Regions from separate parts of the Aminobacter sp. NyZ550 genome, predicted to be linked through region 2. Evidence: predicted binding sites of a transcription regulator. Region 2 holds the regulator's gene; each other region holds the start of a gene.
The links. The regulator PhoB, encoded in region 2, activates phosphate uptake and scavenging genes when phosphate is short. The targets are predictions, from matches to a motif close to TGTCATNNANCTGTCAT.
Positions count from the first base shown of each region.

Region 1: N7E70_RS28325 (esterase-like activity of phytase family protein) is a predicted target of PhoB. The motif match lies at 3,682-3,698, and genes of this name have one in related genera.
Region 3: N7E70_RS19180 (UDP-2,3-diacylglucosamine diphosphatase) is a predicted target of PhoB. The motif match lies at 7,586-7,602, and genes of this name have one in related genera.

Region 1 is NZ_CP114191.1:212,183-222,043, forward strand. It holds gene N7E70_RS28310 (SpoIIE family protein phosphatase) at 1-405, shown strand, start outside; gene N7E70_RS28315 (slr1658 superfamily regulator) at 410-967, shown strand; gene N7E70_RS28320 (slr1659 superfamily regulator) at 986-1,324, shown strand; gene N7E70_RS28325 (esterase-like activity of phytase family protein) at 1,416-3,608, opposite strand; gene N7E70_RS28330 (hypothetical protein) at 3,790-4,698, opposite strand; gene N7E70_RS28335 (helix-turn-helix domain-containing protein) at 4,959-6,023, opposite strand; gene N7E70_RS28340 (ABC transporter substrate-binding protein) at 6,533-8,062, shown strand; gene N7E70_RS28345 (serine hydrolase domain-containing protein) at 8,129-9,754, shown strand.
Region 2 is NZ_CP114190.1:1,466,907-1,476,767, forward strand. It holds gene N7E70_RS07325 (response regulator) at 1-1,821, shown strand, start outside; gene N7E70_RS07330 (substrate-binding domain-containing protein) at 2,111-3,115, shown strand; gene pstC (phosphate ABC transporter permease subunit PstC) at 3,239-4,627, shown strand; gene pstA (phosphate ABC transporter permease PstA) at 4,620-6,230, shown strand; gene pstB (phosphate ABC transporter ATP-binding protein PstB) at 6,248-7,069, shown strand; gene phoU (phosphate signaling complex protein PhoU) at 7,108-7,812, shown strand; gene phoB (phosphate regulon transcriptional regulator PhoB) at 7,911-8,600, shown strand; gene N7E70_RS07360 (ROK family protein) at 8,627-9,861, opposite strand, start outside.
Region 3 is NZ_CP114190.1:3,857,292-3,867,152, forward strand. It holds gene N7E70_RS19150 (ABC-type transport auxiliary lipoprotein family protein) at 85-663, opposite strand; gene N7E70_RS19155 (MlaD family protein) at 765-2,138, opposite strand; gene N7E70_RS19160 (ABC transporter ATP-binding protein) at 2,153-2,974, opposite strand; gene N7E70_RS19165 (ABC transporter permease) at 2,976-4,163, opposite strand; gene dgcA (N-acetyl-D-Glu racemase DgcA) at 4,241-5,224, shown strand; gene N7E70_RS19175 (MFS transporter) at 5,186-6,406, opposite strand; gene N7E70_RS19180 (UDP-2,3-diacylglucosamine diphosphatase) at 6,720-7,541, opposite strand; gene N7E70_RS19185 (SDR family oxidoreductase) at 7,659-8,438, shown strand; gene N7E70_RS19190 (NADP-dependent malic enzyme) at 8,679-9,861, shown strand, end outside.

The DNA.
Region 1 (9,861 bases), on a different replicon from region 2:
CACCTGTCACTGGCCTTCCTCGACTATGAAGACGAGCGCCTGGTTCTGTCGGGTCAGCATGAAGAGGTGCTTGTCGTCCGCGACGGGGGCAAGGTCGAGCGCATCGACACGCTCGACCTCGGCTTGCCGGTCGGCCTCGAACGGGACATCTCGCCGTTTGTCGCCACTCGCAACATCCCGTTCAGCAGCGGCGACGTCATCATTCTTCACACCGACGGCGTGACCGAGGCTGAAGGAACGGGCGGCAAACTGTTCGGCCTCGACCGGCTCAGCGAAAGTGCACGATCACGCTACGGTAGCAGCGCGGAAGAGATCAAGAGCGGAATTGTCGACGACCTGATGGCGTATATCGGCACACGGAAGATACACGACGACATTACACTCGTCGTCATGAGGCACAGGTGAGCACATGACAACTATGTATGGACCGGCCGACATTGCGATGGGCATGCGGGACAACATCAGCCGCGTCAGGTTGTTTGACGGGCCGCTGGACCTGAAATGGCACCACTGCGCAACGACTTCGGACTTCATCGCTGATCTTTTCGCGCTGCCCTTCCACGCGTCGCGAAACGACTACAAGGAAGTGCGCCACAGCATTGGATACCTCGTCAACGAGCTGATCGAGAATGCCGTGAAGTTTCGCGAGCCGGGCGAGATCATCGTCGAAGCATCGATGGACTCAAACAATTTCAAGGTGAAGGTTTCCAACGTCGTGGCAGACAAGACCGCGATAACGTTTCAGAAGCTTCTCTCCCAGATTACCATAGGAGATCCGGGAGACCTTTTGATCCAGCAAATCGAGGCGAATGCCGCCGACCCCGATGCTACCGGCTCGGGGCTTGGATTGCTGACGCTGATGAGCGACTATGGCGCCAGACTGGCATGGATCTTCAGCCCGGTTGAGTCCAGCAACCGGGTGCACGTCGAGACCTACGCCACGATCCCGATCTCGCAGGCTCACTAGGAAAGAATGAAGGCGCACATGGAAGTAAGAACCGATGACTATCGCGTCTGGACCGAAAACAGCGATATCTATTTCGATGGCTCCATGCGGCTTGCCGGCTCGGAAGCCTATGCGCCGGTGCTGGCTGTCATGACCGCCATTCTGGCTGAAAAGCCTGAGACGATGACGCTCAACCTGACCGACCTCGAGTTTCTCAACTCATCCGGCATCAACCTTCTGGCCAAGTTCACCATCGAGGTGCGCAAACACCCAGACGTGCAGCTCGTCGTGCGCGGCAGCTCCGAGATCCCATGGCAGTCGAAGTCGCTGCCGAACCTGAAAAAGTTGCATCCGGCGCTGGTCTTGCAGATCGACTGAACCTCCGAGCAGCATGTAACTTCCGCTGAGCCGGACCAGAAAAAGCCGCGGCATCAATCCGCGGCTTTTCCGTTTGGCTCATGCCATCTTGTCAGTTGATGGCAGCGATGTTGCCCAGGCGGATGAACAGCGTTTCGCCCGAAGAGTCGTCGACACCATCATTGTCGGTGACGACAAAGGCTTCGCCCGACGCATCGATGGCAAAGCCCTCGACCTTGTCGACGACGTAGCCGTTGCTTGCTTTGAGGTCGGGCAGGAGATCCCGCACCAGGGTCTTTGCCACCACCGGCAGTTCGCCACCGAGCTTGGCCGGCTTGAAGCCATCGAGCGCCACTGAATAGATGCGCTTGTTGACAGCTTCCTGGCCGATCAGATTGTCGCGTTCGACGATGAACAGCTTGCCGTCATGGGCGGTGATTTCCGACAGGCCGACCCAGCCCTTCTCGGTCTTGTCGAGGGGATAGCGGACCGCCGACCATTCGTTGTCCTTGGGCTTGTAGGCCAGGAGCTTGACCTGGCCCTTGGGGTCGTCTGCCCATTCGCGCTGGATCGCCATGACCAGGGTCAGGTCGTCGCCTTCGCCAAGCGTGGTGATGCCTTCGAGGCCGAAGCGTGTCTCGTGCGCCAGCAGCTCGGCCGGGAACGCGATCTCTTCCTTGATCTCACCCTTGGCGTTGACGTTGAAGATGGCGTGCGGGGTCAGCTTGTCGGTACGGCCTTCGGAGGCGAGCCAGAAGCCGCCCTTGCCATCCGGTGCCAGGCCTTCGAGATCAAGCTTCTGCGCCGGTTTGCCGTCACGCGTGACGACGGTCTTTGCGGTGATCAGGGCAGGGGTCTTGGTCGTATCGACGGTGAAGATCGCCGGCGCCGAGCGGTAGACCGAGTCCGACACCGCATAGAGCTTGCCGGCTTCCTTGGGATCGGCGGCGAAACCCGAAAGTGCGCCCCAGCCGAGCGGCGTGCCGTCTTCGTTGGGAGCTGCCACGATCTGCGGATAGTTGGCTGCACCTTCGCCGAGTTCATAGACCATGACATGCGAACGTGCGAGGCCGTCCTCGACGAGATCCGTCTCGTTGGCAGTGACCAGCAGGTTGCGCTGCGGGATGGCGACGAGGCCCTCGGGGCCGATGCCCGAGGGCAGCAGCTGGACGAATTCCGGCTCCTTGCCGGTGTCTCTGTAGACGCCGATCAGCGACGCCCGCTCGGCGGCAACGAAGATGTATTTCTGGCCGCCGAACTGGGCGAACTCCAGGCCTTCCGGCTCAATGCCCTTCTTGTTGCGGGCGTCGGGATAGTGACCGGCGGCGGCGGCCTGGTATTCGAAGGATGGCCCGGACTCGTAGAGCACTTCGCCTGACTTGGAGAAGATGGTGAAGCCGCGCGCACCGCCCTTGTAGTCGCCTTCATTGGCAACGACGAGACGATCATTGTCGAGCCACTTCACCGCGTCGGGTTCGCGCACAGCGTTCTCGACCTTGCCGGTGAAGCTGAGCGCCCCATCCTTCTTGGTATCGACGTTTTCGAGCGTCACTTCGCCTGCCGAAAAATGCGAGACGACCTTGCCCGATGCTGCATCCACGATGGCGATGTGGTTGTTTTCCTGCAGCGTGACGGCGATCTCTCCAGCTTCGTTGAAGGCGACGAATTCCGGCTCCGGATCTTCCGGCGCAACCGCTGCGATACCGGTCAGGTCGACCGTCCTGATCGACGCACAGTCGGCGGTACCGTCCTTCAACGAGACGATCTTCAGATTGCCGGCCGGCAGCTGCGGCAGCGCACCTTCGTTCAGCTCTTCGTCGCGCTCGTTTTCGATCGCAATGGCGAGGAACTTGCCATCCTTGCTCAGCGCCACCGAGTCCGGCTGGCCGCCAAGATCGCAGGAGGCGTCGATTGCCTTGGAGGCGAGGTCGATAATGGTCAGGTTGCCCGAAGGCTCCTGCTTGGTCTTCGATGTGTTGACGCCGGCGAAGACCTTGCCGCCCAGGACCGTGACGGAAGTCGGCTCGCCTTCGATCTTGACGATACCGGCAGCCTTCGGCGCCTTGGCGTCGGTGATGTCGATGAAGCCGACGGCGCCGAGCGGGCTGTCGGAGTAGACCAGCGTCATGCCGTCTTCGGTCGCGGCGATGATCTCCGACGAGGTCAGGGTCGCGGCGTCGACGCCAGCCGGCAGATTGGTTGCGACCGGGAAGGTGGCGATCCGGTTGAACGCCTGGTCGGCATAAGCGGGGATGGCTGCGGACGCCGCCAGCGCGGACGTCAAAAGCAGGAGCTTGCGTGACATGGGAAACCTCTTTGCCTGAACGGAATTGCGGTCCTCGTTTGGGGCAATGAGATTTCAGCGCGATGACAACAGCATGATGGTTTCATGACAGATGCGACGAGCGCCGAACGATGGTGAGGGGGTATTGCATTGCCGCGAAAGACCTCCCGGGCGACGAGCGCCGCCCGGGAGTCTTTGCAGGTCAGGATGGGGTCGACCACTGGCCGCCCTTGTAGAGGCGGGTGGCGGTGTTGGTCGAGGTGAGGTCGATCTCGGTGGACATGGAGCGAGCCGAACTGAACATCGTCGAGGTGGCGATGTCCTGCTGGAACCACACCATCACGGTGTCGATCGGGGTCAGCGTCACCGAGCCCTGAACCATGCCGCTGGGCGCCACGTAGAGCGGCGTCGTCTGCTGGACGCCGTTCAGCGTCGAGATCTGGCTCAGCGCCGGGTGGATCAGGCCGAACTGGTTCTGCATGGAGACACCGGTGACTGGACCGCCGGTCGCCGGCGGCTGCAGGATACCGTTCGTGTCGAGCAGGCATTGCTGGCCGAGGCCGAGCGCCCGCTGGTTGGTTGTCGCCGTGACCGTCACCGTGTCGGCGAAGACATTGGTACCGAACAGCGAGAATTGAGGCGTCCACGAGAAGGCAGTGCTGTAGACATATTTGGTCAGCGACTGCCAGACGACGTTGTAGCTGCCGCCGTCGCTGCCGGAGGCGACCTTCTTGGCAAAGCACATGGCGTAGTTGTTGGTCTTGAGCGTGGCCAGGTCATCGAGATCGACAAGGATTGTCACTGCCTTGGACACCGCGTCCAGGGCCGCGTAGAAGCTCGCCAGGCTCTGCCGTGCGACATCCCGTTCGTAGGTCTCCACCTCGTCGGCCGCCGCCGCGCTGAAGGTCGCGTTCTTGCCGTTGACCGCAGTGCAATTGCACAGGTCGCCGGTCACCGACTGGCCTTGCCTGATGTCGTAGGTGTTTCCGCTGGTGACGGACCCTGACGACAAGGTAACCGTGAACGGCTCGTCGGTGCTGACGGTGCCGTCACCATTGGCGATCTTCGTCCATGTATTCCCGACCTTCTTGTAGATGTGCAGCTTAGCCATTTTGGCCTCCTGGAACTATGGTTGACAAAAATCAGACACAACAGAAATCGCCGCGAAGCGCGCCTAAATTCCACGAAACACTTAGAATTTTTGTTTAGCTCCAAGAATATTTCGTAGTATTTTAAGTAACCTTTCGCCACGCCGCTAAATATAATCTGTCGCAATTTCGGAGGCCCGTCCTCCGGCTGGCGTCCCAAAAACATGTCTGTCTGTCCCAGCAAGCTCTGCTGGCTCTCCACCGCGAGGCGCCTGTGGGTAGGTCACCCAGCCATCAACTCTTTGAGCCAATGCTCCAACTGATTACCGCCCGGTGCGGGAGAGGCGACCGCGAGCCATTCAGCATCTCCGCGCTTGCTGGCAGCGCGTGCGGCACGGGGCGAACTGCCGAAGGCGTCGTGGAAAATCCGGCTGAAATGAGCCTCATTCCTGAAGCCGAGATCGTAGGCGATGTCGCCGATACGCCTATGGCGAAGGGCCGGGCTGCAGATGTCGAGCAGCGCGCGGCGAAGGCGGCGGCGGCTGATGTAGTGCCTGACGCCGCCAGATGTCTCGAACAACCGATAGAGTTGGCTTCGCGAAATGAGGAACGCTGAGGCCAGTTCTTCGGGCGCCAGTTCCGGCTGATGCAGCCGCTCTTCGATGTAACCTCGGATGGACCGCATGAGACCGCCGTGAGACGTCGTCGTGGGCGCCGGATACGAGACGGCGCCGATGCCCAGGCATGTGTCGGCCAGGTTCGCCGTCACCCGAGCGAGCGCCACCGCCTCGTGGAGCCATAGCCGTGGCGCCGTCTGGCACAAGGTCACGATGTGCTGCCCAAGCAGACCGCCAACCGGGGTGTCCCGCAACAGAATGCGGCCATGCTGCCTGTCCAGTTCGCCGGTGGTCGGCGACAGGAGCGATCGCGGCAACACAAGGCTTACGCTTTCGCTGGCATAGGCGACGAAATCGAGCGGGCTTGCCAGGTCGACGATCCCGACATCGAGATGGTTCAGTCGCCTGTTCTCGCCGGCGCGCCTGAGATGGCCGCCGCCCTGGCTGCAGACATGGATGAAAAGATGATCCAAGTCATCGCGCAGGGTCCAGGCATCGGATCGCGAGTAGCGCACGGCATCGCTCTTTCCGTGCAGAACCAGCGCCAAGCCTAGGTGGTAAACGGTCAGCGAGGCGAAAAAACCATGCTCTCGCCGATGAAACGGCCGCGTCACCCTGAACAGCGACGCCAGAAGCTGTTGCCAAGATTTAAAGCTATCAGAGTCCGTATCACCTGAGACTGAATAATTGAGAGTCTGTACTTTTGAGCCATTCGCACCTGTCTGTTGCATCTCGGGAAAGATACTTGACGCGACCACACCGCACCCCCATGCGACCTATGGAGGTGATCAATTATCAAACTATCCTCTATTCATGAAGTTGCTTTTAAGATGCACATAAATTTAAGTATATATATACAATATATCTCGGCAGGTTCGACCATGGCAGAAAGACCAGACGCAGGCCATGTCGCCTGGCGATATCGAGATCCAGCCGCGGTCCAGGCATCAGCTCCACCAGATCAGGGACCGCTGACGCGGCGCCGCTCCACAACCGAAGCGCAACGCCAAGCTTCACGGCCGTGTGGGCGTGGGCACGCCGTTCCATGCCATCAGGGCCGGTCTTAACCGGGCGAACCTCCGCGCCCCGAAGGAGCTCGGCGAAGAGGGATCGACGTGCATTGGCCCAAGCATCAATGCCACTGGATCGGCAGAAATGGTTTGACAACAACCGACAAAAGCCTAGCCTCTAAAATATGGAATATATTCCATTACACTGGAAGTCTGGGAGGACTGGCATTATGACGATGAGACTGGCTCTTGTTTCTGCGTTGGCCGCGCTTTCAACTGCATCTGCGGCTTATGCGGAGCCGACCAAAGGTGGCATCATCAATGTCGCGACGGTTGGAGAGCCACCAACGCTCGACGCGATGATTACGTCGACAGATCTCGTCGGCATGATCAGCCAGCACATCTTCGAGACGCTCTTTACCTTCGACAAGAACTGGAATGTCGCGCCGCTGCTGGCGGAGAGCTTGCCCGAGGTGAACGACGATGGGACCGTGTACACCATCAAGCTGCGCCAGGACGTCGTCTTCCACGACGACACCCAGTTCGACGCCGCAGACGTCGTCGCTTCCCTGGACCGCTGGATGAAGCTCGCAGGCCGGGGTAAGCAGATCGCTCCGACCGTCAAGCAGATCGAGGCTGTCGATCAGTCGACAATTCGTATCACCCTGACCAAGCCCTATTCAGCACTGCCGGCTCTGCTTGCATTCAACAATTCCGCCGCGATCATGCTGCCCAGCGAAAAGCAGGCAGACCCGATGGTCGAGGTCATCGGCACCGGCCCCTATCAACTCAAGGAGCGCAAGCCGGATCAATACATCCAGCTGACGCGCTTTGACAAATACAAGCCGCGCGCCGAGGAAGGCTCCGGTTATGCTGGTGCGAGGATCGCTTATCTCGACGAGATCAGGTTCGTTCCGGCACCGGACGCCTCCACCCGTCTCGAAGGGGCCATTGCGGGGCAATTTGCATATACGGACTCGCTGCCCGTCGAACAAATGGGCCGGCTCGCCGACAGCAAGTCAGAGGCGGTTCTGTTGCAGAACTCCGGTTGGCTGATGATGCGCATGAATGCCAAGCAAGGCGTTCTCGCTGACGTAAAGGTGAGAAAGGCCGTGCAGGCGGCCCTCAGCGAAAGCGATATGCTCGCTGCCGCCTTTGGCGACCCGAAATTCTTTGCTGTCGAGGGCGCAATGTATCCGGAGGGATACCAATGGCATAGCAACGTCGGTGTTGAGGGCAACTATGATGTCGGCGATGCCGATGCAGCAAAGAAGCTGCTCACCGACGCCGGGCTGACGACGCCGACGCCGCTGCGGATTCTGACCAGCCGCCAGTACGAGTTTCATTACAAGATGGCGCTGGTCGCTGCAGAATACCTGAAGCTCGCTGGTTTCGACGTGAAAATGGAGGTCGTCGATTGGGCGACACTGACCCAGCGCATCCTGAATCCTGAATTGTGGGACATCTTCATCACGCACAGCCCGTTCTTGGCTGAGCCGGCGCTGATCAATATCTTTTCTCCAACGGCGGTCGGCTGGTGGAGCACGCCAGAAATTGCGGATGCGATGACGGCGCTGACAGGCACCGCCGATCCGGCGAAGCGCGTTGCTGCTTTTGGCACCGTGCAGTCGCTGATCATGGAGCAAGCACCAATAATCAAGGTTGGAAATTTTAGCGCACTTTCGGCCAAGGCGCCCGGATTGAAGGGTTTCTGGCCGTCTCCTTGGGCCTCGTTCTGGAACGTGTCGCTGGAGAAGTAAGGGACCGCCTGTCCCCGTTCCTCACGGGGACAGGCTTCTTGTCGCGGAATATTAGCGGAACATCAAATGTCTGTTTCTCAGCGTTCGGGATCGCTCGGATCAATCGAAGTCGCATTGCTTGATGCATGTATCTCCGAGGCAGCATCGCCCGACGGCCCCGGCGTCGCCGTAGCTGTTCTGCACAAGGGCCGCCCTGTCTATCAACGGGCGAGGGGGCTTGCCAGCCTGGCCCATCGACTGCCGCTGACGGACCGCTCGGTGGTGCGAATAGCGTCCCAAAGCAAGCAGTTCACCGTGCTGATGATCCTCATGCTGGAGAGTGAGGGCAAGCTTTCGCTCGAAGACGACATACGAGATCACTTTCCATGGCTGCCCGATTGGGGCAGCCGGGTGACGCTTGGCCATCTGGCATCGAACACCAGCGGCATTCGCGACATCCTGGATTCGATGATCATGGCCGGTATTCCAATCACCGCGCCGTCCTCCAGGTCGGCTGCAAAGGCGATCGTCGCACGGCAACAGGGGCTCAATTTCGAGCCCCTGACGGACCTCCTCTACAGCAATTCCAACTTTCTCCTGCTGTCCGAACTGATCGAGAAGGTAACAGGCAAGAGTTTCAACGAGGCGCTTGAGCATTACATCACCGGTCCCCTCGGGATGACTGATACGCAACTGATGGTGAGAGATGACGAAGTCCGTCCCCGTCTGGCGGATCATCACCGGCGTGGGCCACAGGGCCAATGGCTCAAATCTGCCTGGGGCATTGCGATCGGCGGGGAAGGCGGCCTGGTGTCGACCCTGGCGGACATGATCATCTGGCAGCAAAACCTGCGGGAGCCAAAGGTCGGCACAGCCGAGATGATCGAGCGCATGGGAAAGCCCTATGTAACGATCAACGGCGTCGCGTCGCCCTATGGACTAGGCCTCGTCAACACATGCCACAAGGGCGCTCCGCTCGTCGGCCATGGCGGCTGGATCGCCGGCTCGCGTTCGGAATCGTTCCGCAACCTGTCGGAGGACATCTCCATCATCGTCTTGTCCAATCACGATGATTTTTCATCGTTTGGGCTCGCGCGCGACATGCTCGACATCGTGCTTGGCCGCAGCCCCGGCGGCCTGCTCTCGCCGGAAGGCATTGCATCCCTCGAGACCCGTTACGGGTTCTGGCGATCCGACGATGGCGGCCGCGTCTTTGGTCTAGAGGAGTCGGGCGGACTGCCGGCAATCGTCGGCAGCATGGGCGTCTCGGCACTGGAGGAACCGGAAGTGGGTAAGTTCCATGCCCGTGGTTCGCTGCCGGCATTTGTCTTTTCGCTGGAAGCGGACGGATCCATACGAACCGAAACGTTCGGCCGTTCAAGGCGCTATCGACGGGTGGAAGCACCAAGGCAAATCGGGAGCGACCCGTCTGGCACGTACAGCAGCACAGAGAGCGGCTTGACCGCAAGCATCGACAATGTTGACGGCCGCTGGAGCATGCGCGTGACATCGCCTTTTGGCACGGCACGGCTTTCGCTCGATGCATGCGATGCGGACATGTATCTCGCTCGCCCGAGCGAAACCGACATCCACGACCAATGGCGTATCGCGCCCTGGGTGCTGCCGTGGCTCTACAGTGTTCGCATCAGGAGCGACGCGATCGTGCTCAACAGCGATCGCGGTCGTGACGTGGTGCTCACCAGGCTGCGCTAGACACGCGCCGGACGCCTCGAAGTGGCAGGCGGCGTGGCCGAATGTCCGTCAGCGGCCACCACCCTGGCAACAGCAATTGCCGCGTAATCTGTCTTATGGAACTTTAC
Region 2 (9,861 bases):
GGCACGACTGTCGAGATCGAAGAGACGGCAACATGCGCCGACGGCATGGTGCGCCACCAGTTCGCGCGCAAGAGCGCGATGGTGGCCTCGGACGGTTCGCTCTATTTGATCGGCTCGACAACCAACATCACCGAGCTCAAGCAGCGTGAAGTCGAACTCGAGGAAGCGCAGCGCCGGGCCGTGCTGGCCGACCGCGCCAAATCCGAATTCCTTGCCAATATGAGCCACGAAATCCGCACGCCGATGAATGGCGTGCTCGGCATGGCCGAGCTTCTGGCGAAATCCGATCTCGACCCCAAGCAGAAGACCTTCACCGACATCATCGTCAAATCGGGCAATGCGCTGCTGACGATCATCAATGACATCCTCGATTTCTCGAAGATCGACGCCGGCCAGCTGGTGCTCGACCCGATCCCGTTCAACCTGTCGGAGGCGATCGAGGACGTCGCCACGCTGATGTCGACGCGGGCCAAGGAGAAGGATCTCGAGTTGATCGTCAGGATGCAGCCCGATCTCCGGCATCTCTATGTCGGCGACGTCGGCCGCATCAGGCAGATCATCACCAATCTGCTCGGCAACGCGGTGAAGTTCACCGATTCCGGCCATGTGCTCGTCGACGTGACAGGCCGCAGCGACGGCGAGCAGACCAAGCTGCATGTCGCGGTGACCGACACCGGCATCGGCATCCCCGAGGCCAAGCTCAAGCTGGTGTTCGAGAAGTTCAGCCAGGTCGACGCGTCATCGACGCGGCGGCACGAAGGCACCGGCCTCGGCCTTGCCATCACCTCGCGCCTCGTCGACATGATGGGTGGCGAGATTGGCGTGGAGAGCGGTGAGGGGGCGGGTTCGACCTTCTGGTTCTCCTTGACCCTGCCCAACGCCGGTCGGCTGGAGACGCGGCCGGCAGCACTGATCGACGTCACCGGTGCGCGCGTGCTGATCGTTGACGACAATGCGGTCAACCGCACGATCCTGACAGAACAGATGCTGTCGTGGGGCTTTGATTCCTGTGCCGCCAAGAGCGGCGCTGAGGGACTGCAGGTGCTGCAGGCCGCGCAGGCGATGGGCATCAATGTCGACTGCATCGTGCTCGACTACCAGATGCCGGGCATGACCGGTGCCGAGATGGCCCGAATCGTGCGGCAGTCGCCGACCCTGTCGGACACGCCCGTCGTCATGCTGACCTCGGTCGACCAGTCGCTTTCGGGTCCTGGGCACCGCGATCTCGCAATTGATGCCCAGCTGATCAAGCCGGCGCGCTCGTCTGCTCTGCTGGAGGCGCTGGTCGCGGCGATCCAGCGCAAGCGGGCACCCAACCTCACACCGGCGCAGATGGTTGAAGCTCAGGTGCCGGCTAAGCTTCCCAGCAGCCCTGCGCCGCAAGCAACGCGCCTCCGCGGCGGCCAACGGCCGGGCGGCGATGGCGGGCTCGACATTCTCGTTGCCGAAGACAACGAGGTGAACCAGATGGTGTTCAGCCAGATCCTGGCCGAGACCGAGCTCAGCTTCGAGATTGTCGGCAATGGCCGGCGCGCGGTTTCAGCCTATGGCGAGCGTCGTCCCAAGATGATCCTGATGGACGTGTCGATGCCCGAGATGAACGGGCTCGAGGCGACGAGCGAAATCCGCAAGCTCGAACGCGGCACCGGCATGCGCGTGCCGATCATCGGTGTCACTGCGCACGCACTCAAAGGCGACAAGGAACGCTGCCTCGAAGCCGGCATGGACGACTACCTGCCCAAGCCGATCAGCCCGCGGGCGCTGCTCGAAAAGATCGAGCGCTGGTCGTGGCAGGACGAGGAGCGCCGCGGCGCCGTCTGACCCGAATCCGGAACCCACGCTGGTCCGGCGCTCGAAGACTGTGGAAATGTGACAGCCGGCGGCGACAAAGTCCGGCCTGCCGTTGGGTCGGCGGCTTGCTTTCGTTGCCTGCCTGTAGTTTGCCTCGCGCCGGCAAAGGACCGAGGAAACGACCCCTTCAGCGCCATGCACAGCAATCGTTACAGGGGTGACACGAAACTGTCATGCAACTGTAATAGAGGGGGGCTATTGGCTCACCGGGCGCCGAGGAAAGGCGTCATAAGAGATACTCCAACAGGAGCAGGCCCCAATGAAAAAAGCTCTTCTCACTGCGTCGGCTGCTGCCTTCGCGATCGCAGCCTCGGCAGGTTATGCCTCGGCCCGCGACCAGATCCAGGTCGTCGGCTCGTCGACGGTTTTCCCGTTCACCACTGCGGTCGCCGAGAAGCTCGGCCAGGGCGGCAAGTTCAAGACCCCGGTCGTCGAGTCGACCGGCACCGGCGGCGGCATGAAGCTGTTCTGCTCGGGCGTCGGTGAAAACACCCCCGACTTCACCAACGCTTCGCGCGCCATCAAGTCCGGCGAGATCGAAAGCTGCAAGGCAGCTGGCGTGACCCCTGTCGAGATCAAGGTTGGCTTCGATGGCATCGTCATCGCAAATGCCAAGTCGGGCGCTCAGGTCGACCTGACCAAGGAGCAGATCTTCAAGGCACTGGCCAAGAATGTTGCCATCGACGGCAAGGTCGTTGCCAACCCCTACATCAACTGGGCTGACATCGACGCATCGCTGCCGGCTACCAAGATCGAAGTGCTTGGCCCTCCGCCCACATCCGGCACGCGCGACGCGTTCGTCGAGCTGGTCATGCTCGAGGCCTGCCAGGACGAAGTCAAGGCCGCCAACGAGAAGGCCTGCGCGGAAGTTCGTGAAGACGGCGCTTACGTCGAAGCTGGCGAAAACGACAACCTGATCGTGCAGAAGCTCGAAGCCAATTCCAACGCTTTCGGCGTGTTCGGCTTCTCCTTCCTCGACCAGAACGCTGACAAGCTGCAGGGCCACAAGGTGGACGGCGTCGAGCCGACCTTCGAGAACATCGCATCCGGCGAGTACAAGGTGTCGCGTTCGCTGTTCGTGTACGCCAAGAAGGAACATGTCGGCGTGATCCCCGGCATGCAGGAATTCATCGCCGAATATACGTCCGAAGGCGCCTGGGGTCCTGAGGGCTACCTCGCCGACAAAGGCCTGATCCCGCTGCCGGACGCTGAGCGTGCTTCGGTTGCCGAAGCTGCAAAGGCTCTGAAGGGCCTGGGCTCGTAATCAGTCCCACCTGAGACCATCCCGGACGGCCGCTCCGTCCGGGATGTTTCTTTCTTCGCGGGTCCGGCCGAGGTCGGGGCACCCGAGTGCACCTACGAAAACAGCGGTCCAGGATATCACCGAATGGTCACCTATCTGGTCTTTGCGCTTGTCGCTCTTTTCATAGCTGCATATTGGCTTGGCCGCTCGCGATCGCTCGCGACGGTTGGTGGAGAAATTTCCAAGCTTCACTCCTTGCCCAGCACGCATGGCATGTTCCTGGCGCTGGTCAGCGCAGGGCCAGCCCTTGTTGCGCTCATCGTCTGGGGCATAGCCACGCCAGCCATTGAGGCCTCTATCGTCAAGAGCCGGTTTGTCGCAGAGCTGGCCACGCTCGGCAAGCCCGAGATAGAAGCGTTTACCCGCGATGCCCGTGCGATCGCTTTCGGCGGCGTCGTCGGTTTCACGGACGCCACCAAGGAAGCGGCCGCCGAAGCTTTCAAGTCGGTTCATGCGACGAGCAGCTGGTTGATCCTGGCGCTCTGTCTGGCTTTGGCCGCCGCAGGGCTCTATTTTGGCTACGCCAAGATCGCCCCGGCTTTCCGTTCGCGCCATATCGTCGAACGTATTCTCCGCGTTTTCCTGATCATGTGCGCCGCTGTCGCCATCCTGACGACGGTCGGCATCGTGATGTCGCTGATCTTCGAGTCGCTGCGCTTCTTCGCCCAGGTGCCGATCTACAAATTTCTGTTCGGCACACACTGGAGCCCGCAAAGCGCCTTCACCGGTGCCGGCAGCGGGGCCGGCGAGGTCAATCCCGACATCTTCGGTGCGGTGCCGCTGTTTGCCGGCACTCTGCTGATCACATTCATTGCGATGGTCGTCGCCGCACCAGTTGGCCTTATGGCGGCGATCTATCTGTCGGACTATGCATCTCATGGGGTCCGTGCCGTCGCCAAGCCGGTCCTTGAAATCCTTGCGGGCATCCCGACGGTGGTCTACGGCTTCTTCGCCGCACTGACTGTCGCCCCATTCTTCCGCGGCATCGGCGAGAGCCTGGGGCTCAGCGTTGCTTCCGAATCGGCGCTGGCGGCGGGCATCGTCATGGGCATCATGATCATTCCGTTCGTGTCCTCGCTTTCCGACGACGTCATTAATGCCGTGCCACAATCGCTTCGCGATGGGTCCGCTGGCCTTGGCGCAACCAAGTCTGAAACCATCCGCAGGGTGGTCCTCCCGGCTGCCTTGCCGGGCATTGTGTCGGCAATGCTGCTGGCAGTCAGCCGTGCCATTGGCGAAACCATGATCGTCGTCATGGCGGCAGGTCTTGCGGCAAACCTCACAATCAATCCGCTCGAAGCAGTGACCACCGTCACGGTGCAGATCGTGACGCTGCTCGTCGGAGATCAGGAATTCGACAGCGCCAAGACACTTGCCGCTTTTGCCTTGGGCCTGGTGCTGTTCTGTATCACGCTGACCCTCAACATCGTCGCGCTGCGCGTCGTCAAGAAGTATCGGGAACAGTATGACTGACACGACCTCATTTCCGGCCGTGGCTGCACGGCCGCGCAGTGTCCACACCGACGATGCGGCGAAGGCAAGGCTGAAGGCGCGTTACGCGGCAGAGCTGCGTTTCAAGTGGATAGGCGCTGGTGCGGTGGCGCTTGCGGGCCTGTTCCTGATCATCCTGCTTTCGACCATCGTCACACAGGCGTGGCCGGCACTGCGGATGAACTACATGACGCTGCCCATCGATCTTTCGGCGGCAAAGGTCGACCCGGCGAAGCCCGGTGAGGCGAACTACGACGCGCTTGTTCAGGACGCGCTCGCCGCCAAGGTTCCGGGAGCGACAAGCCGCCAGGACCGTCGGCTGGTGCGCGGCCTGGTGTCGACAGGGGCCGGTGTCATGCTGCGCCAATCGGTCGAAGCCGAGCCCTCCATGCTCGGCAAGACGGTGGACTATGCGGTGCCGGTCGACGATTTTGCAGATCTTTACCTGAAGGGCCTGCTCGCGGGTACCGGAAGCGTCCAGGCGCTTTCCGGTTCGGTGACGCCCTCGGCGGCCGCCGGCGATGTAGGTCTCACATTTTCCAGCGACGCAATCCTCGCTATGGCGCGTGATGCTGGCGCGACCGAAGAGAACGGCGTGCTGCGCCTGACGACGGGGGCCAAGTCGCTTCTGGTCGAAATGAATGGCGCAACGATCAAGCTCAGCGAAGTCGCGGCCGCGCCTGGAGGCGGCGCCGTCGCAAAGGGCCAGGCCATCGGCAAGCTCGATGCAACGACCCCTGCCGCCGACGGAGCTGCCAAGCTTCGCGTCATCGACATGCCGGAAAGCTCGCGCAAGATCGGCGACAAGGAAATCGTCTGGCTGGACGGGCTGAAGGCACAAGATCTTGTCGAGAGCCGTTTCAATTCGATCTTCTTCTTTACGGGCGCGAGCCGCGAGCCCGAACTCGCAGGCGTCTGGGGTGCGGTGGTGGGCTCGTTCCTGACCATGATCGTCACCTTGGCGATTTCCTTCCCTATCGGCGTTGCCGCTGCCCTCTATCTCGAGGAATTCGCGCCGAAGAACCGCTGGACCACGCTGATTGAAGTGAACATCAACAATCTGGCGGCGGTGCCCTCGATCGTCTTCGGTCTTCTCGGTCTTGCGGTGTTTCTCAACTGGTTCGGGCTGCCGCGTTCGGCGCCGTTGGTGGGCGGCATGGTGCTTGCGCTGATGACGCTGCCGATCATCATCATCGCCTCGCGCGCTTCGCTGCGGGCGGTCCCACCTTCGATCCGTGAGGCTGCCCTTGGCATTGGCGCATCCAAGGTCCAGACGGTGTTCCACCATGTCCTGCCGCTGGCGATGCCAGGGATCATGACCGGAACAATTCTCGGTATGGCCCATGCACTTGGTGAGACCGCGCCTCTCCTGATGATCGGCATGGTCGCCTTCATCGTCGACATCCCGGGCGGCTTCACCGACCCGGCCACCATCCTGCCCGTACAGATCTTCATGTGGGCGGATTTCCCCGAACCGGGCTTCCAGCAGAAGACGTCGGCAGCAATCCTGATCCTGCTCGCATTCCTCGTGTTGATGAATGCCATTGCCGTGATCCTGCGCAAGCGCTTCGAGCGGCGTTGGTAGACAAGGAACATCTTGCTATGAACATCATGACCGAAAAGACCCTCGAAGAGGTAGTGAGCTCCGAGATGAACAAGCCAAACGAAGCCATCAAAATGCGCGGTGACAAGGTCATCGTGCACTACGGCGAGAAGCAGGCGTTGTTCGGCGTCGATCTAAATATCCGGGAGCACCAGGTGACGGCGCTGATCGGCCCGTCGGGCTGCGGCAAGTCGACCTTCCTGCGCTGTCTCAACCGCATGAACGACACCATCGACAGCGCTCGCGTCGGCGGCAAGATCACGCTCGACAATGAAGACATCTACGATCCCAAGATCGATGTCGTCGAACTGCGTGCCCGCGTCGGCATGGTGTTCCAGAAGCCGAACCCGTTCCCGAAGTCGATCTACGAGAATGTCGCTTACGGCCCGAAGATTCATGGCTTGACGCGCAGCAAGGCCGAGCTCGACGCGGTTGTCGAGTCCAGCTTGAAGAAGGCGGCACTTTGGAACGAGGTCAAGGATCGTCTGACTGAGTCCGGCACCGGCCTGTCGGGCGGGCAGCAGCAGCGCCTGTGCATCGCGCGCGCCATCGCCGTTTCGCCCGAGGTGATCCTGATGGACGAGCCGTGTTCGGCGCTCGACCCTATCGCCACCGCCAAGGTCGAGGAGCTGATCGACGAACTGCGCGAGAACTACACGATCGTCATCGTCACGCACTCGATGCAGCAGGCGGCGCGCGTGTCGCAGCGCACGGCGATGTTCCACCTCGGCTATCTCGTCGAGGAAGGCCCGACCGACAAGATGTTCACCAACCCCGACGACAAGCGGACGCAGGACTACATCACCGGCCGCTTCGGCTGAGTGGGTTTCGTCGCGGCACACGATACGAGGAAGAAATCATGGGCGAACATACAGTCCGGTCCTTCGACGAAGAACTTCAGCACGTCGACCAGCTCATCCGCGACATGGGCGATCTTTCCGGCGCAATGGTGGCCGGCGCCATCCGCGCGCTTCTCACGTCCGACCAGGCACTGGCGCAAAACGTCGTTGCCGACGATACGATCATGGACGCCAAGCAGCGCGATCTCGACAATTCGGCGATCACGCTGATCGCCAAGCGCCAGCCGATGGCGCAGGATTTGCGCGCCGTGGTCGGTGCCATCCGCATGGCGGGTGACCTCGAGCGCATCGGCGACCTCGCCAAGAACATTGCCAAGCGGGTCGGCGCCGTCGGCCAGTCGCCGACCCCGCGCAATCTCTCGCATTCGATCGATGCGATGGCGCAGCTGGTGCTTGGCCAGGTTCGCGGCGTCGTCGATCTCTATGTCGCGCGTCAGGCCGAGGGCCTGAAGGATCTGCGCGCCGACGACCAGAAGATCGACATCCAGTACACCGCCGTGTTCCGCGAACTCCTGACCTACATGATGGAAGATCCGCGCAACATCACGGCCTGCACGCATCTGCTGTTCTGCGCCAAGAACCTCGAGCGCATCGGCGACCATGTCACCAACATCGCCGAGAACGCCTATTTCGTCGTGACGGGTACGCAGCTGCCGCTGAACCGGCCCAAGGTCGACGAGACCACGACGACGGTTCCGGCCTGAGCATTTCCGCAACCGCATGCGTTTGGCGCGGGGGCGCTGCATAGGTTAAATCAGCGCATGGTCCAGAAGCGGCCATGCGCAAGGACAAGGTATAGCCAATGATCGCTCCCAAGGTCATGGTCGTCGAAGACGAAGAGCCGCTGGGCGTGCTGCTTCGCTACAATCTCGAATCCGAAGGCTATCAGGTCGAGGTCGTCACGCGTGGCGACGAGGCCGAGATCCGGCTCCAGGAAAACGTGCCCGACCTGCTGGTGCTCGACTGGATGGTGCCGGCGCTGTCGGGTATCGAACTGTGCCGCCGGCTCAGGATGCGTCCCGACACCGAACGCCTGCCGATCATCATGCTGACGGCGCGGGGCGAGGAAAGCGACAGGGTGCGTGGCCTTTCGACCGGTGCCGACGATTATCTGGTCAAGCCGTTCTCGACGCCGGAATTCATGGCGCGCGTCAAGGCGCTGCTGCGCCGGGCCAAACCCGAGGTGTTGTCCTCGGTGCTCAAGGTCGGCGACATCATGCTCGACCGCGAGTCGCACCGCGTCTACCGCAAGAAGAGCGAGATCAAGCTCGGGCCGACCGAATTCCGCTTGCTCGAATTCATGATGCGGCACCCGGGCCGCGTGTTCTCGCGCAGCCAGTTGCTCGACAATGTCTGGGGCGAGACGATCTATATCGATGAGCGCACCGTTGACGTGCATGTCGGGCGCCTGCGCAAGGCGGTCAACAACGGCCGCATGCCTGACGTGATCCGGACCATCCGCGGTGCCGGCTACGCCATCCGCGAGGACTGAGCCGCTTCGGGCTCTTTTCCGCTCAGCTAGGCGACGTCGGCACCGGCACGGCGTGGAGCCGTGCCTGCGGCAATGATCTCCTGATCAACGGCAAGCAGCGCGCGCATCATCGCGCCCTCGCGTTTGAGTGGAACCTCGTTGGGTTCGGTGTCGAAGGAGATCGCCTTCGAGTGCAGCCCGCCCGCCGTCTTGGCGATGGCCGCGCGCACATGTGGCTCCATGATGTCGAAGGCGGTTGCGCCGACGCCGACGAAGGCGAGGGGGGCGGGGTCGAACAGCGCAAACATCGAGCCGAGACCAAAGCCGATGGCTTCGCCGGCCTTGCGGAAGGCCTCGCGTTCGGGGCCATCATGGTCACGTGCCGCATCGGCCACGGCCCTGATGTCGTCGTCGGACAGGTCGGCCAGCGGCTCGGCATTTTCGTCGCCAACCCTTGCGTTGCGCCAGATGGCGTAGTTGCCGGCATAGGCCTCGATGCAGCCGCGGCGGCCGCAGCGACAAAGCGCGCCGTCCGGGCGATGGATCATGTGGCCGAACTCGGCACCCGACGACTGCGTGCCGGTGAACAGCTCGCCCTTGATGACGAGGCCCATGCCGATGCCGTGCGAGAGCAGGATGGCGATGAAGTCGTCGCGATAACGCATCGGATCTCGCCAGCGGAGGGCCTCGGCGATCATGTTGCAGTCGTTCTCGACCGAAACAGGTACGCCGAACTCCTGCTCCAGCCGGTCGGCGAAGGGGATGTCGTCGTAGCGGGTGATCGGAGACCACAACAGCTTGCGCGAGGCGGCGTCGGTGATGCCCTGGACGGCGATGGCGATGCGTAGAACGGCGCCGCCCGAAGTGCCGGCCCTGTCGATCAGGCGCCGGACCATTCCGACGCATTCGTCGACCAGCGCCTCGGCAGGCATCTGCTGCGTGACAAGCCGCCGGGTCTCTTCGGTCACGGTGTTGCCGGCATAGTCGATGATGGCGGCGGACAGGCTGTTGAGCGAGAGCACGACCGCAACGACAGACGCAGCGTCGGCATCGAGCATCAACCCGACCTGCGGCCGCCCCCGTTTCATGGAGACGGGTTCGCTGAACTTGGCCTCGGCAAGGATGCCTTCTGATATGAGATCGGAGGAAATAGTCGAGATCGTCGAATGGCTGAGGCCGGTGGTGGCGGCGATTTCGGTGCGCGATGGCTGGCTGGCTCGGCGAACCGCGGATATAACCATGGCGCGGTTGCGCCGTCTCAGATCGTCGTGACGTATGCCGA
Region 3 (9,861 bases), 2.4 Mb from region 2:
AAGGAAGCGTCAAGAACCCAGGCGAGCAGACCGGAAGAGTTCGGGAACCTACTGCCCTATTGCCTCATTCCCCTACCGACCTGGTCAGATCAGCGTCTCGGTCCATTTGACGATTTCGGTCGCGGCCTGGCCGAATGCGCTGTCGAGCGCCGCCGCATAGGCATCGTTGCCGCCGCCGGAAACCGGGGCGCTCACAGTGAAGACGCGCGAGGCGCGCACCTGGCCGTTGCGGTCGTTGAGCAGCCTGACGAACAGCTCGACGTCGGCGCGTTCGCCGCCGCCGACCTTGATCTCGAAGCTGCGCAGCTCGACGATCACCTGATAGTCGATGGCCAGGCCCTCGCCCGGCTTGCCGACGCCGATATAGCCGCCGGCGCGCTGGAAGGTTTCGGCGAGCCGTGCCTGGACGATGCGCGGCAGCCTGTCCGACCACTGCGCCCCCTTGAGGAACTGTATCGACCCGGGCGATGGCTTGATGACGATGCTCTGGCCATCCAGCGATTTGAGCGCCGAAGGTTCGGCAATCAGGATCTGGCGGCGGCTCGGGCCGTTGCGGCCGTCGACAGCGGGCGCAGTCAGCTCGTAGGTGTCGAGCGGCGGCGGCGTACTGACGAACAACGAGGTGCAGCCGGACAGCGCAAGCGTGACTGCGCTCAGCAGCAAAGTTGATCTAGCAGCCTTCACGTGCTGTCCCCGAAACAGACTCACCCGCGCCGCGCGCGAACACCCCTCATTTGCCTTCATGCGATTGCATGCCGGCGATGTCAACGACGCACCCGGCCGTCAAACTCGCGTACCGAGCCCTCGCCGCCGGTGATGATGCGTTGCGGATTGCGCTCCAGGTCGGAAATGGCCTGTTCGATGCGGCTGATGGAACGCCGGGAATCCTGCACCAGCGCATCGACGTCGCGCAGCCCCTGCCCGGAGAAGCGCGACAGCCCGTCCATGATCGTCGCGAGCCGCGAATTCAGCGTATCGGCCACCTGCTTGAACGACTTCAAGGTGGCGCTGGCGTCCGACATGACACCTTCCGCCTCGCCCGAACCGAGCAGCTTGTCGACCTTGGCCATGACGCCGTCGACGCGCACCGAAGCGGCGTTGAGGCGCGACGCCAGTTGCTTGGCGTCCGTAATGATCTGGTCGATGTCGTCGGCGCGGTCGCCGAACTTTTCGGTGACCTTGGCGACGTCGGCCGCGGCCTGGTTGGCGCTTTCGCTGGCCTTGCGGATGTTGTCGAGCGATTCGCGCACACTGGCCGCATCGACGCCGTCGAGCACGCCGTCAACCTTGGTCAGCGTCTGCTGGGTCTTCTGGGCGAAGTCGTTGATCGAGGCGACCGCAGTGTTGACGCCCTTGACGATGCCGTCGAGCTGGTCGCTCTGAGCGCTCAGGTTCTTGGTGAAGGTGTCGACACTGGCGACGATATTCTTGACCTTGTCACGGTCAACCGACTTGAGCAGGCCTTCCGCCGCCTCGATCGTACCGTCGAGCTTGCCCGAGACCGCCGATAATTGCTCCGACAGAGCACTGACGCTCGCCAGGAACTTGTCAACGCCATCGGCATTGCGCGCCAAGGACTCCGAGAATTTCTGGGCATTGCTGACGGTCTCGGTCAGCGGTCCGCGCACGTCGTTCGTGAAACCTTCGAGATTGGTGAGCACCGTGTCGGCGCGTTTGAAGATGTCCTGCGCCGTCTGCAGCAGATTGGTCACGGCGGACGGATTGGCAACGATCTCGGCGATCTTGCCCTCCGCCTCGGCCTGGTCGAGCAGGTTGGGCTCCTTGATGTTGGCACCCTTGAGCTCGATATTGGCCTGTCCCGTCAGGCCGGCGAGGCCGATATCCGCCTGTGTCGACTGGGTGATCGGCGTCAGCTTGTCGATCTCGGCGTCGGCGATCGCCACCTGGGGATTGGAAATGTCGAGATAGACGCGCCGGACGTCGCCGACCTTGACGCCGTTGAACAGCACGAAGCTGCCCCTGGCCAAGCCCGATGCGGAACCGGGAATACGGACACGCAACGTTGCCGTCTCGCCACGTTCACCGATTGCCGCCGTCCAGTAGACGAACGCAAAGGCGGCCAGAACGGCAAACAGCGTGAAGATGCCGACAATGACGTAGTTTGCCCTGGTCTCCATCACATCATTCCATTCTATGCCCTTGCGGCAAGATCAAGCTGCCGCGCGCGTTTTCCGCGGAAATACGACCTTACCCAGGGTTCTTCGCTCTTCAGCATGTCTTCGATCGTGCCTTCGACGAGCACCTTCTTGTTGCCCAGCACCGCAACCCGGTCGCAGACCGAAAACAGGCTGTCGAGATCGTGGGTGACCATGTAGACGGTGAGCCCCATCGTATCGCGCATCTTGCCGACCAACTCGTCGAACTCGGCAGCACCGATGGGGTCGAGACCCGACGTCGGCTCGTCGAGAAAGACGATGTCGGGGTCGAGTGCCAGCGCCCGCGCTAGTGCCGCGCGCTTGATCATGCCGCCGGAAAGCTCGGACGGAAACTTGCGGGCCGCGTCAGGCGGCAGACCGACGAGCTCGATCTTGAGCATGGCGAGCTCGTCCATCAGCTTTTTCGGCAGGTCGAGATACTCGCGCATCGGCACCTGGACGTTCTCCAGCACGGTCAGCGCCGAAAACAGCGCGCCATGCTGGAACAGCATACCGACCCGCATGTCGATCCTGAGCCGCTCCTCCTCGTTGGCCTGCTCGAGATCGACGCCGAACAGCTTGATCGTGCCGGATCGCTTGCGGATCAGGCCAAGCACGGTGCGCAACAGCACCGACTTGCCCGACCCCGAAGCACCGACGAAGCCGAGAATTTCGCCGCGCCGGATGTCGAGATCGAGATCCTCGAGAATGACCTTGTCGCCAAAGGCCACCGTCAGGTCGCGCACCGACAGCAACACCTCGCCCCTGGCGTCCTGGCTTTGGCTCTCCGCCTCGATAGTCTGTGTCCGGTTTGCCATGTCAGAAGTTGATCGCTGCGTAGAACATGGCAAACAGGCCATCGAGGATGATGACCACGAAGATGGCCTTGACCACCGACGCGGTGACGTGGCGGCCAAGCGATTCAGCGCTGCCGCCGACCTTCATGCCCTCGACGGAAGCGATGGTGCCGATGATGAGCGCCATGAACGGCGCCTTGATCAGCCCGGCGAAGATGGTGCTGAGGTCGATTGCCAGGCGCAGGCGGTCGATGAAGGCGGCAATCGGAATGTCCGAATAGAGCCATGCCGCCAGCATGCCGCCGCCCAGCGCCGCAAAATTGGCTATGATGGTCAGACATGGCAACGCAATGACCAGGGCCACGAGGCGCGGGAACACGAGCACGCCGATGGGATTGAGCCCGATGACCGTCAGCGCGTCGACCTCTTCGCGCATCTTCATCGAGCCGATCTCGGCGGTGATGGCGCTGCCCGAGCGGCCTGCGATCATGATCGCGGTCATCAGCACGCCGAGTTCGCGCAACACCAGCACACCGACCAGGTCGACGACGAAGATATCGGCGCCGAAATAGGCAAGCTGGTAGGCGCCCTGCTGGGCGACGATGGCGCCGACGATTGCCGACATCAGTACGACGACGGGAATGGCGCCGACGCCCATGCGGTCGATCTGGTTGAAGATGGCGGCCGGATTGACCGCATGGCCACGGCCGAGCTTCATCTGGGCGCCGCGAATTGTTGCGCCAAGGATGTTCATCGAGGACAGGAAGTCGTCGCGCATCTCGTAGACGCGGCGGCCTACAGCCTCAAGCATGCGCATGACGATGTTGGGCGGACCAGCCGGGGCAGATTCGCCCTCGCGCCGCACGGCCTCGCTGACGGCGCCCAGCAGGATCTTGGCCACCTCGCTGTGGCCTTCCATCCTGACCTCGACGCCCTTCTTCTCATTGGCGCTGACGAGCCTGTCGATGACCCAGGCGCCGGCGGTGTCGATCTTCTCGATGCCGCCGAGGTCGAGCGCCAGGGTCTTGTAGCCCTTGCGGGCTTCGATATTGCGCATCTCGGCGTCGACGAAGGCAACGGTGCGGGTGGTCCAGATCCCGGTGAACACACAGGCGAGCACGCCTTCGCGCTCCGCCACAGCAACCTGCGGTCGGTGATCTCGGCCGTCGGCTGCCCCGCCGCTTGCTTCCCGTTTGCCGATGGTCAACATGGCACACTACTTAACGCGTCGGCTGCGGCATGTCGATTTTCGCAGCCGCGCCAAGCAGTTGAACGGAGCAGATTTTCATGACGCGTGTCCTTTCGGTCGTTGACGAGCGTTTTCCCATCGCCGGAACGTTCACCATCTCACGCGGTTCCAAGACCGAAGCCGAGGTCATCACCTGCGAAATCGCCGAATCAGGCGTCATCGGACGCGGCGAGTGCGTGCCCTACAAGCGTTATGGCGAGACCATGGCTAGCGTGGCTGAGGCGATCGAACAGGCGCGCCGCGCCATCGAGGACGGTGCTTCGCGCACCGACCTTCTGACGCTGATGTCAGCCGGTGCAGCGCGCAACGCCGTCGACTGCGCGCTCTGGGACCTGGAAGCGAAGTTGAGCGGCGTGCCGGTCAAGGACAGGCTCGGCATTGCTGCGCCGCTGGCGCTCGAGACCGCCTACACGCTGTCGCTCGGCGAACCCGAGACTATGGCAGCCCAGGCCCGCGCCAACGCGGCGCGGCCGTTGCTCAAGGTCAAGATCGGCGGCGACAACGACATCGCCCGCATCCGCGCGGTCACCGAAGCCGCCCCCGACAGCCGCATCATCCTCGACGCCAATGAAGGCTGGACCGATGCCAACATCGCCGAGAACCTTGCCGCTGCCGCCCAGCTCGGCATCGCGCTTATCGAACAGCCGCTGCCCGCCGGCGCCGACCAGATCCTCGGCCGCATCCCACATCCTGTGCCGATCTGCGCCGACGAGAGCGTCCACATCGCCGCCGATCTCGCCGAGCTCAAGGGCCGCTACGACGCCGTCAACATCAAGCTCGACAAGTCGGGTGGGCTGACGGCAGCACGCGAACTGCGCGACCAGGCCCGCGCGATCGGGTTCCAGGTGATGGTCGGCTGCATGGTCGGCACTTCGCTCGCCATGGCGCCTGCGGTGCTGCTCGCCCAGGGCGCCGAGTTCGTCGACCTCGACGGCCCGCTGCTCCTGGCGCGCGACCGTTCGCCGGGGCTTGTCTACGAGGGTTCAATGGTGTCGCCGCCCCTGCCCGAACTTTGGGGCTGAACGGGATCCAAGCAGCACAAGCACGATAGCGCAGGCGGCGACCGCCGCCATGAAATAGAAGCCGTCGACGCCGAAGCGCTGGTAGAGCGGACCGGACAGCAGCGTCACGATCGCCATCGACATGCCGTTGGCGAAATAGGCAACACCCTGGGCAGCGCCCGTGCGCTCTTCCGGAACCGACTCGGCGATCAGCTTTTGCACGCCAATCAGAACCAGCGCTGTCGACACGGCGTGCAGGCTCTGGACGGCAAAGAAGCCAGGTACACCCAGACCGAGCGGCCAGATCAACGGGTATGCGACCCAGCGGACGATAGCGCCTGCGCCCGCCAACACGAGCACCAGTGCCGTCGATCTGTTGCCGAACAGCCGCGTGAAAAACATGAACATGACGATTTCGGCCGCCACGCCCCAGCTCCACAGCAACCCGACGATCGTTTCGTTGATGCCGAGCGACTTCCAATAGATCGACACGAAGCCATAGAGAAAGCCGTGGCTGCCGATGATGACGCCGGTGCCGCCGGCCATCAGCAGGAAATAGCGGTTGAACAGCTTTGGCGCCGCCTGCATGTCGGTCGCCGAGAGCGGTGAAGCCTTGCGCGGTCGGCCAAGGCGCGGCGAGATGAACGACATCAGGAAGCAGCCGAGCAGGCCGATCGAGATGATCGTCGGCACCGCGTCCGCACCGGTCAGCGACAGGATGAAGCCTGCGCCAAGGCTGCCGGCGAGGAAGGCGATCGACCCCCAGATGCGCATGGCGGCATAGTCCGATCCGAAGCGGCGGACACCTGAGAGTGCGAGGGAATCGGCTATCGGCGAGTGCGGCGTCCACACCACGGCCAGCGCCAGCGAGACGGCCAAGACGATGAGGTAGGTCGGCTCGAGGAAATAGCCGAGCGACAAAAGCAGGGACGATGCAGCCAGGAAGATGAAGACGTTGGCGCGGTCCTTGGCACGATCGGCCATGGCCGCGATCAATGGAGTTGTGATGACGCGCAGGAACATTGGCGCCGACAGCACGATGGCGATCTGCTCGGGATCGAATCCCTTGGCTTCGAGCCACAGCGGAAAATACGGCAGATGCACGCCCATCGGCACGAAAAGTGCTGCGAAAAGCAGGGAGATTCGCAGCTCAAAGCGTCGTGGCTTGACCTGCTGCTCTGGCGTGAGTGGCGGTAATGTCATGGTGGGTAAGTGTGTCCGGGCGCGACCCGAACCAACCAAGCCTCACCGATTTGCCTGATCCCTTACCATGGGCGGCCACGCCACGAAAGCCAACGGGGCCGAGCATTTACCCAAAGCTTGGGCCAGCTGCTACGGCCTTATCGGCCAAGGCGCGGCATAGCCTGCGCTTCCATCGGCAAGTGGTGCGCGCCGAGCCGCCGTGCCCGTCTTAGCAGCGTCTCGGCAACGCGCGGCGCGGCAATTGCCGCATGACCTGGTCCATCCCGCCATGGGCGCGAGGCATATCTGGAGCTGCACATCGATGTCGTTCCGTTCAGGCGGCTGCCTTGTCGGCGCGCTGATCGACGACCATCGGCACGAAGGGTTCGTTGACCAGCTTGCCCGCCAGCACGTGCGGCCAGTGCAGGATGACGAAGCTGCCATCAAAATCCTCGGCGACCGCCGTGCAGTTTTCGACCCAGTCGCCGGTGTTGATGTACTGGATGCCGTCGAAATTCTCGATCGTCGGATGGTGGATGTGGCCGCAGATGACGCCGTCCACTTCCGAACGCCGCGCTTCCTCGGTCAGCACGTCCTGAAAGGCGCCGATGAAGTTGACGGCCTTCTTGACCCGGACCTTGGCCCAGGACGAAAACGACCAGTATGGCATGCCGAAGGTGCGGCGGAAGCGCGCCACCAGCCGGTTCATCGCCATCGCCGCGTCATAGGCGAAGTCGCCGAGATAGGCGAGCCAGCGGGCGTTCTGCACCACCGCGTCGAACTGATCGCCATGGATGACCAGGAAACGCTTGCCGTCGGCCGCCTCGTGGATGGCCCGATCGGCAACGACGATGCCGCCGAAATGCACGCCCTGGAAATTGCGGGCGAACTCGTCATGATTGCCGGCGATGTAGGTGATTTCGGTGCCCTTGCGCGCCTGGCGCAGCAATTTCTGGACGACGTCGTTGTGTGTCTGCGGCCAATGCCAGGACCGGCGCAGGCGCCAACCATCGACGATATCGCCGACGAGGAAGATCTTCTCGGCCTCGTGGTGACGCAGGAAGTCGATCAGGAAATCGGCCTTCGCTCCCTTCGATCCCAGATGCACATCTGAGATGAACAGCGTGCGAAAATTGCGTGTGCTCGTGCCGGACATGGCAATCGACCCGTTGCTTTTGCCGTGGCTATGCCCAGATTCATGCAACAGCCGTATGACGGTTGCGGCTTTGACCGGGCAGTTCTAGGCTGGGTCATCACCGACAGGAGAACGATCATGGATCTCGGCATCAGCGGGAAGAAGGCAATCGTCTGCGCCTCAAGCAAGGGCCTCGGCAAGGGCTGCGCGATGGCGCTGGCCGAAGCCGGCTGTGAGCTGTTCCTCAACGGCCGCGACGCCGGCATCCTGAGCCGCACGGCAACCGAAATTCGTCAACGCTACGGCGTGCCGGTCACCGAAATCGTCGGCGACATCTCCGATCCGGCGATCCAGAAGACCCTGCTCGCCGCCTGCCCTGACCCCGACATTCTGGTCAACAACAATGGCGGTCCGCCCTACCGTGACTTCCGAGAGCTCGACCGCGAGAAGATCCTTGCCGGCGTCACCAACAACATGGTCACGCCCATCGAGTTGATCAAAGCTGTCATCGACGGCATGGCGGCGCGTGGCTTCGGCCGCATCGTCAACATCACCTCGTTGTCGGTCTACACGCCCATCCCCGGCCTCGACCTGTCCTCCGGCGCCCGCGCCGGCCTGACAGCCTTCCTGGCAGGCGTTGCGCGCACTGTCGCCGACCGCAACGTCACCATCAACAACATGCTGCCCGGCAAGCTCGACACCGACCGCCTGCGCGGCCCGCACGAGCCCGGCAGCATCGAGGATCCGGCGGAAGGTGCTGCGCGCCGCGCCCGCCTCAGCGCCGGCATACCAGCCGGCCGCCTCGGTACGCCGGAAGAATTCGGCCAGATCTGCGCCTTCCTGTGCTCGACCCATGCAGGCTACATGACCGGTCAGAACATTCCTGTCGACGGCGGGCTTTACGTGAGCTCATTCTAGGCTCACGGCGGCACGAACCTATCCCAAAGGCAGCCAACAGCGCGTCGCAAGGACGCGCTGTTTCAGCCAAGCCTCACAAAAGACCGAATCAATCTCTCAACCGCCACCCGCAAGTCGCTGGAATGATTGCAGTTCCGGCGCTTGAAAGTGATTCAACGTCCATTTGGCCGTTGAAGCCTCGAAAATCGTGCTGGCCGTGCTAATAACGGCCTTTGCTGTTGGATTCTGAAGGAGCGGGACATGGCTGGGGAAGACAAGAAGAAGGAAGCACTGTCCGATCTGGATCAGGCCGCGCTCTTCTTCCACAAGCACCCCATTCCCGGCAAGCTCGAGATTCAGGCGACCAAGCCGCTCGGCAACCAGCGCGACCTGGCGCTGGCCTATTCGCCCGGCGTCGCCGCCCCTTGTCTCGCCATCAAGGATGATCCCGAGACCGCCGCCGACTATACCGGCCGCGCCAATCTGGTCGCCGTGATTTCCAATGGCACAGCCGTGCTCGGTCTCGGCAATATCGGCCCGCTGGCATCCAAGCCGGTGATGGAAGGCAAGGCCGTTCTGTTCAAGAAATTCGCCGGCATCGACGTTTTCGACATCGAGATCGACGCGCCCGAGATCGGGCAGATGGTGAGGACGATCGCGGCGCTCGAGCCGACCTTCGGCGGCATCAACCTCGAGGACATCAAGGCCCCAGAGTGCTTCGAAGTCGAGGAGCAGCTCAAAGCCAAGATGCGCATCCCGGTCTTCCATGACGACCAGCACGGCACCGCGATCATCGTCGCGGCCGCCGTTCTCAACGGCCTGGAACTCGCCGGCAAGAAAATCGAGGACGTCAAGATCGTCACCTCGGGCGCTGGTGCCGCGGCACTCGCCTGCCTCAACCTGCTGGTGTCCCTCGGCGCCAAGGTCGAGAACATCTGGGTCACCGACCGTTTCGGCGTCGCCCACAAGGGCCGCGTCGAGGAGATGGACCGCTGGAAGGACCCATACGTCAAGGACACCAACGCGCGCGTCCTGGCTGATGTCATCGGCGGCGCAGACGTCTTCCTCGGCCTGTCGGCAGCCGGTGTGCTGAAGCCGGAACTGCTGTCGGAGATGGCGGACAAGCCGCTGATCCTGGCGCTGGCCAACCCGAATCCCGAGATCATGCCGGAAGTGGCGCGTGCCGCCCGTCCCGACGCGATGATCTGCACCGGACGCTCTGATTTTCCGAACCAGGTCAACAACGTCCTGTGCTTCCCCTACATCTTCCGCGGCGCGCTCGATTGCGGCGCGCGTGCCATCAATGAAGAAATGAAGATGGCTGCCGTGCGCGCAATTGCTGCGCTCGCGCGCGAAGAACCGTCCGATGTCGCGGCGCGCGCCTATTCCGGCGAGACGCCGACCTTCGGCCCCGACTTCCTGATCCCCTCGCCCTTCGACCCCA